Salinivibrio kushneri: one gene and its partner. The protein of the gene in region 1 binds, or shares a complex with, the protein of each later gene. Links are inferred from orthologs where the notes say so. Each region holds a gene or a part of one and is shown on either strand. Other genes may lie near its edges.

Evidence for each region.
Region 2: the proteins of secA (region 1) and secY are in contact, whole or in part, in a crystal structure (PDB 3DIN), measured with the Thermotoga maritima proteins. The link is inferred for Salinivibrio kushneri from one-to-one orthologs. Residues at the interface, in WP_004082002.1 of Thermotoga maritima: Glu261, Ala262, Arg263, Lys300, Ala301, Arg302, Thr303, Ile304, Ile305, Leu323, Tyr324, Asp325, Pro326, Val329, Ser330, Tyr333, Ile336, Lys340, Phe345, Val349, Glu363, Phe364, Tyr374, Ser375, Gly376, Gly377, Glu393, Ile395, Thr482, Ser483; in WP_004081795.1 of Thermotoga maritima: Glu108, Gly109, Glu110, Glu111, Ala236, Glu237, Arg238, Arg239, Ile240, Thr241, Ile242, Gln243, Tyr244, Ala245, Arg246, Arg247, Val248, Thr249, Gly250, Arg251, Arg252, Val253, Tyr254, Gly256, Ala257, Ser258, Thr259, Tyr260, Leu261, Pro262.

The regions. Positions count from the first base shown.
Region 1 is NZ_CP114588.1:395,557-399,178, forward strand. What follows is about bases 250-3,549. They hold secA (preprotein translocase subunit SecA), read left to right. Parts: upstream 250-622; coding sequence 623-3,349; downstream 3,350-3,549. Other genes in these bases: mutT (8-oxo-dGTP diphosphatase MutT), read left to right, coding at 3,412-3,549. In the rest of the region: N8M53_RS02000 (DUF721 domain-containing protein), read right to left, coding at 1-138; more of mutT, read left to right, coding at 3,550-3,622. UniProt on the Escherichia coli protein: Required for protein export, interacts with the SecYEG preprotein conducting channel.
Region 2 is NZ_CP114588.1:259,853-263,084, forward strand. What follows is about bases 270-3,179. They hold secY (preprotein translocase subunit SecY), read left to right. Parts: upstream 270-1,016; coding sequence 1,017-2,342; downstream 2,343-3,179. Other genes in these bases: rpsE (30S ribosomal protein S5), read left to right, coding at 270-368; rpmD (50S ribosomal protein L30), read left to right, coding at 375-554; rplO (50S ribosomal protein L15), read left to right, coding at 559-993; rpmJ (50S ribosomal protein L36), read left to right, coding at 2,370-2,483; rpsM (30S ribosomal protein S13), read left to right, coding at 2,630-2,986. Outside these bases: more of rpsE, read left to right, coding at 1-269; more of rpsK, read left to right, coding at 3,180-3,232. UniProt on the Escherichia coli protein: The central subunit of the protein translocation channel SecYEG. Consists of two halves formed by TMs 1-5 and 6-10.

The DNA of each region.
Region 1 (3,622 bases):
ACAAGCCTTAGACGTTTCACCGGGTAATAACGCCAAGATCAGCTTGTTTAGCTTCGCAAGCTCAACCGCTCGCTGAGCAATATTGTTAGGGTCGCTCTCCAGCAGGTGCAGGGTAGAGCGGGGACGGTGGTCTCTCATCGCGCGATAACTGCCTTTTTTCTCATCAATCCGGTGCCTGAACGGGCGCACAGCGTCTAATTTTCACTAATTGATCCCTTGAGTATGGGATTTGTCATAGGATGTGAAAGTAATTTACCTTATCATACATGCTCCACCTCGGCATGTAGCCTACCGGGTTGATATATCGGTATGTCCTGAGGTGATCACCAGAGAGTGAACAAACCATTCACAGGTAAGTGTCGCATGGGTTAGGCGATGGCAGCGTATTTTTTCCGTGCCATCTACCACATTTACATTCAGTCACGTGGAAATCGTTGTGAAGTGGCGTTATCGCCCTTGAATTCTGTCCAATTGGGCTCCACTTAAAGAAGATGCGTTTTGGCATCTAGTGTTGAATCGATGAGCTTAAGCCAACCCGCGTTTGAACTGAAACACGCCAGCATAGAGGCTGTGTAGCGGCCGCCCATGTGGGAAAACCATTAAAAAGAGTACCGGCAACGCCATGTTATCGAAAGTCCTGACTAAAGTTATCGGAAGCCGTAATGACCGCACCTTGCGTCGGCTGCGAAAAGTTGTTGATGAAATCAACAAACTCGAACCCCAATTTGAAGCATTGAATGATGATGCGTTAAAAGCAAAAACCGTTGAATTCCGCGAGCGCCTTGACCAAGGGGCTGCGCTTGATGACCTCCTTCCTGAAGCCTTTGCCACTGTACGAGAAGCGTCCAAACGTGTGTTTGGCCTACGCCACTTTGACGTGCAAATGGTTGGCGGTATTGTGCTTCACAATGGCCAAATTGCAGAAATGCGCACCGGTGAAGGTAAAACCCTGACCGCGACGCTACCTTCTTATTTGAACGCACTGACAGGTAAATCGGTTCACATTGTGACGGTGAATGATTACTTGGCGGAACGTGATGCTGAAACCAACCGTCCGCTGTTTGAGTTTTTAGGAATGACGGTTGGCGTTAATGTGCCTAACATGCCACCAGAAGCGAAGAAAGCGGCTTACGCATGTGATGTACTTTACGGTACCAATAATGAATTCGGTTTTGATTATTTGCGTGACAACATGGCATTTCGCGCAGAAGACCGTGTGCAACGCGATCGCTATTTCTCGATTGTCGATGAGGTTGACTCGATCCTCATTGATGAGGCGCGTACGCCTCTGATTATTTCTGGGCCAGCAGAAGACAGCTCGGAGATGTATCAGCGTATCAATGCCTTGATCCCAAGTTTGAAACAGCAAGAGCAAGAAGATACCGAAGATTATCAAGGTGATGGCCACTTCACGGTCGATGAGAAAGCCAAGCAAGTGTACATGACCGAAAACGGGCAAGAGTTTGTCGAAGACTTGCTCAAGAAAAACGGCTTGATGGGAGAGGATGATACCCTGTACTCTCCGGCCAATATCAGCCTGATTCATCATATTAATGCCGCATTACGCGCGCACGTCTTGTTTGAGCGCGACGTTGATTACATCGTTAAAGACGATGAAGTGATCATCGTGGATGAGCACACTGGGCGTACCATGCCGGGACGTCGTTGGTCGGAAGGCTTACACCAGGCGGTGGAAGCCAAAGAAGGGGTGAAGATTCAAAACGAGAACCAAACTCTGGCCTCGATCACCTTCCAAAACTTCTTCCGTTTGTATGACAAACTCTCAGGCATGACAGGGACCGCGGATACCGAGGCGTTTGAGTTCCAGTCTATTTATGGCCTAGACACCGTGGTTATCCCGACCAACCGGCCAATGGTGCGTAAAGATCACGCCGATCAGGTCTACATGACCGAAAAAGAAAAGTTCGCCGCTATTGCGGAAGACATCAAGACACGCTCTAAAGCCGGTCAGCCGGTGTTGGTCGGGACGGTGTCGATTGAAAAATCTGAATTACTGTCCAATGCGCTGAAAAAAGACGGCATCAAGCACCAGGTGCTTAATGCTAAATTCCACGCCCATGAAGCGGATATTGTTGAGCAAGCCGGTTACCCGGGTGCGGTGACAATTGCTACCAACATGGCCGGTCGTGGTACCGATATCGTGTTGGGTGGCAGCTGGAAACAAGTGCTGGGTGATGTCGAAAACCCGACCGACGCGCAAGTAGAAGCGGCGAAGGAGAAGTGGCAGCAGCTTCATGACCAGGTCGTTGAAGCCGGCGGTTTACATATTATTGGTACTGAACGTCACGAATCACGTCGTATCGATAACCAGCTACGTGGTCGTGCCGGCCGTCAAGGTGACCCAGGTTCAACCCGTTTCTATTTGTCGATGGAAGACTCTTTGATGCGGATCTTCGCCTCAGAAAAAGTCTCTAACATGATGAAACGATTAGGGATGGCGGAAGGCGAAGCCATTGAGCACCCATGGGTCAACAAAGCCATTGAAAACGCGCAACGCAAAGTGGAAGGGCGTAACTTTGATATTCGTAAGCAACTGCTCGAATTTGATGATGTCGCCAACGACCAGCGTAAAGTGGTGTACGAGCTACGTGATGCGCTCTTAGTTTCTGAAGATATCAGCGAAATGATCGAGCACAACCGCGAGGATGTGGTCAATAACATTGTGAACCAGTACATACCACCACAATCACTAGAAGAAATGTGGGATATTGCTGGCCTTGAAAAGCGCCTTAAAGCGGATTTTGATCTCGAACTGCCGATTCAGCAATGGTTGGATGAAGACGACAAACTCTACGAAGAGTTACTGCGCGAGCGCATTCTGACTGCTCTGATTGAGGTTTATAAAGGCAAAGAAGAGGCGGTAGGGGCAGAAACCCTGCGTAACTTTGAAAAAGCGGTGATGCTGCAAACCTTGGATACGCTTTGGAAAGAGCACCTCGCGGCGATGGATCACCTCCGTCAAGGTATTCACTTACGTGGCTATGCACAAAAGAACCCGAAACAAGAGTACAAGCGCGAATCGTTTGAGCTGTTTGAGGGGATGCTAGAAGCGCTGAAAACCGATGTGGTGACAACGCTCAGCCGTGTCCGCGTGCAACAGCCGGACGACGTTGAGCGTATGGAAGCTGAGCGCAAAGCACGTGCTGAGCAGGCTGCGCAAAAGCAGCAAGTTAACCATGCGCAAGCCGATAACCAGTTTGATGATAGCGACAGCGCCGAACAGGGTGGCAACGAGACCGTGGTGCGTGATGGTCGCAAAGTCGGTCGTAATGAGCCTTGTCCTTGTGGATCAGGGAAGAAATTTAAGCAATGTCACGGTAGAATCTAAGCCCTGACCATGCGTTATCAAAAAGGCCGTTTATCGGCCTTTTTTTATTATCAGGAGAGGCCATGAAACGGGTAAGTATTGCCGCTGGCATTATTGTTAATCCGACACAAGACAAAGTCTTTATCACTCGCCGTCATGCTCACGCCCATCAAGGGGGAAAGTGGGAGTTTCCTGGCGGAAAAATTGAAGGGAGTGAAACCCCGCAACGCGCATTGTTAAGAGAATTAAACGAAGAAGTTGGGATTACTGCAAAAGCGGTCAGCCCCTTTATAT
Region 2 (3,232 bases), 140 kb from region 1 along the record:
GCGTAGGTTTCGGTTACGGTAAAGCCCGTGAAGTACCTGCTGCGATCCAGAAATCAATGGAAAAGGCGCGTCGTAACATGATTACTATCGCGCTGAAAGACGGTACTCTGCACCACGCTGTTAAAGGCCGCCACACTGGTTCAAAAGTGTACATGCAGCCAGCATCAGAAGGTACAGGTATCATCGCCGGTGGTGCGATGCGTGCCGTGCTTGAAGTAGCAGGCGTTCAAGACGTTCTGGCGAAAGCATACGGTTCGACCAACCCAATCAACATCGTTCGTGCAACGATCGATGGTCTGGGTGGTACGAAGTCTCCAGAGATGGTAGCTGCGAAACGTGGCATGCCTGTCAACGAAATTCTGGGGTAATACGACATGGCTAAGACAATTAAAGTAACTCAGACTCGTAGCGCTATCGGCCGCTTGCCGAAGCACAAAGCGACCCTGCGTGGCTTGGGCCTACGTCGCATCAACCACACTGTTGAACTTGAAGATACACCGTGCGTGCGCGGTATGATCAACAAAGTCAACTACATGGTTAAAGTGGAGGAGTAATCACATGCGTTTGAATACTCTATCTCCGGCTGCAGGCTCAAAGCCTTCTGCGAAGCGTGTAGGCCGTGGTATTGGTTCAGGCCTGGGTAAAACCGGTGGCCGTGGTCACAAAGGTCAGAAATCACGTTCAGGTGGTTCAGTACGCCCAGGTTTCGAAGGCGGTCAAATGCCTTTGAAACAGCGTCTGCCAAAATTCGGTTTTACTTCGCGTAAAGGCCTAACTTCTGCTGAAGTTCGTCTCGGCGAGCTGGCAAAAGTTGAAGGTGACGTAGTAAGCCTTGAAACATTAAAAGCAGCGAACGTTGTTGCACAAGACACTCGTACGGCGAAAATCGTACTGTCTGGTGAAATCGCTCGCGCTGTGACTGTTAAAGGTGTTCGTGTCACTAAAGGCGCTAAAGCGGCAATCGAAGCTGCAGGCGGTAAAATCGAGGAATAATTTAGCTCGAGGACGAGGTACAGATGGCAAAACAACCAGGACAAAACTTCAGTAGTGCAAAAGGCGGAGTCGCGGAGCTGAAAAGCCGCTTACTTTTTGTAGCAATGGCATTATTGGTATTCCGTGCCGGCTCTTTTGTGCCAATTCCTGGTATTGACGCTGCTGTACTTGCCGATCTGTTCGAACAGCAACAAGGGACCATCATTGACTTGGTTAACATGTTCTCTGGTGGTGCCCTTGAGCGTGCTTCGATACTGGCACTGGGCATTATGCCGTATATTTCGGCGTCGATTATTGTTCAGTTATTGTCAGTGGTTCATCCCGCGTTAGCGGAGTTGAAAAAAGAGGGCGAATCTGGCCGTCGTAAGATAAGTCAGTATACCCGCTACGGCACGCTGGTGTTGGCAACTTTCCAAGCAATTGGAATCGCGACTGGTTTACCGAGTATGATGCCAGGTCTGGTGATTAACCCAGGTCCTGCATTTTACTTTACTGCGGTCGTCAGTTTGGTCACAGGTACCATGTTCTTAATGTGGTTAGGTGAGCAAATTACGGAACGTGGTATAGGTAACGGTATCTCGCTGATTATTTTCACTGGGATTGTCGCGGGTCTGCCACCCGCAATTGGACAGACAATAGAGCAAGCGCGTCAAGGCGACATGTCTCCGCTTCTCTTGCTAGGTATCGCAGTGATCGTATTGGCGGTCGTCTACTTTGTGGTCTTTATGGAACGTGGTCAACGCCGTATCGTCGTTAACTACGCTAAGCGGCAACAAGGTCGCCGTGTCTTTGCAGCGCAAAGTACGCACCTGCCACTTAAGATCAACATGGCAGGCGTTATCCCTGCGATTTTTGCATCAAGTATTATTTTGTTCCCTGGCACGCTTGCTAACTGGTTTGGTAAGGGTGATCAAACAAGCTGGCTAACCGATGTGTCATTGGCACTGAGTCCGGGGCAACCAGCGTACGTAATACTTTATGCGGCAGCGATTATCTTCTTCTGCTTTTTCTATACAGCGTTGGTGTTTAACCCGCGAGAAACAGCAGATAATTTGAAGAAGTCAGGAGCGTTCGTACCTGGTATTCGCCCGGGTGAGCAGACTGCTAAATACATTGATAAAGTAATGACTCGGTTAACCCTCGCAGGTGCCATGTATATTACCTTTATCTGTCTGATCCCCGAGTTCATGATGATTGCGTGGGATGTCCACTTCTACTTTGGTGGTACATCACTACTTATCGTAGTAGTCGTAATCATGGACTTTATGGCTCAAGTTCAGACTCATTTGATGTCTCAACAATATGAGTCCGTGTTGAAAAAAGCCAACCTCAAAGGCTACGGCCGCTAATAGGTTGTCTATTTACGGAGTTTAGCAATGAAAGTTCGTGCTTCCGTTAAGAAAATCTGCCGTAACTGTAAAGTGATCAAGCGTAACGGTACCGTTCGTGTGATCTGCAGTGAGCCAAAGCACAAGCAGCGCCAAGGCTAATAGCAGAATATTTTTCTTGCAAAATGAGGTCAGGCTGGCTACATTAGCCAGCCCACCTTTTGTATGTGCAAAAGAAGTGGTTATGCCGCTGCGTATCCTCGACGGGCTCTGCAGCGGTTCTACTTGAAAAGTACTAGGAGTGAATAGTGGCCCGTATAGCAGGCATTAACATTCCTGATCAAAAGCATGCTGTTATCGCATTGACTGCGATTTACGGCGTCGGCAAAACAACCTCTCAAGCTATTTTAGCTGATGCAGGTATTGCTGAAAGCACTAAGATCAGTGAACTATCAGAAGAACAGATCGACCAATTGCGTGACGGTGTCGCTAAGTACACCGTAGAAGGCGATCTACGTCGTGAAATTTCCATGAACATCAAGCGTCTTATGGACCTTGGTTGTAACCGCGGTATTCGTCATCGTCGCAGCTTGCCACTACGTGGTCAGCGTACGAAGACCAATGCTCGTACCCGTAAGGGTCCGCGCAAGCCGATCAAGAAATAATCGGGGTAGATAAGTACTATGGCTAAACAAGCAACTCGTGCACGCAAACGCGTACGCAAGCAAGTCGCTGATGGCGTCGCGCACATTCATGCGTCTTTCAATAACACAATCGTGACGATTTCTGACCGTCAAGGCAACGCTCTAGCATGGGCGACCGCCGGTGGTTCAGGTTTCCGTGGCTCTCGTAAGTCAACTCCATACGCTGCGCAGGTTGCTGCAGAGCGTTGTGGTGAAATGGCAAAAGAG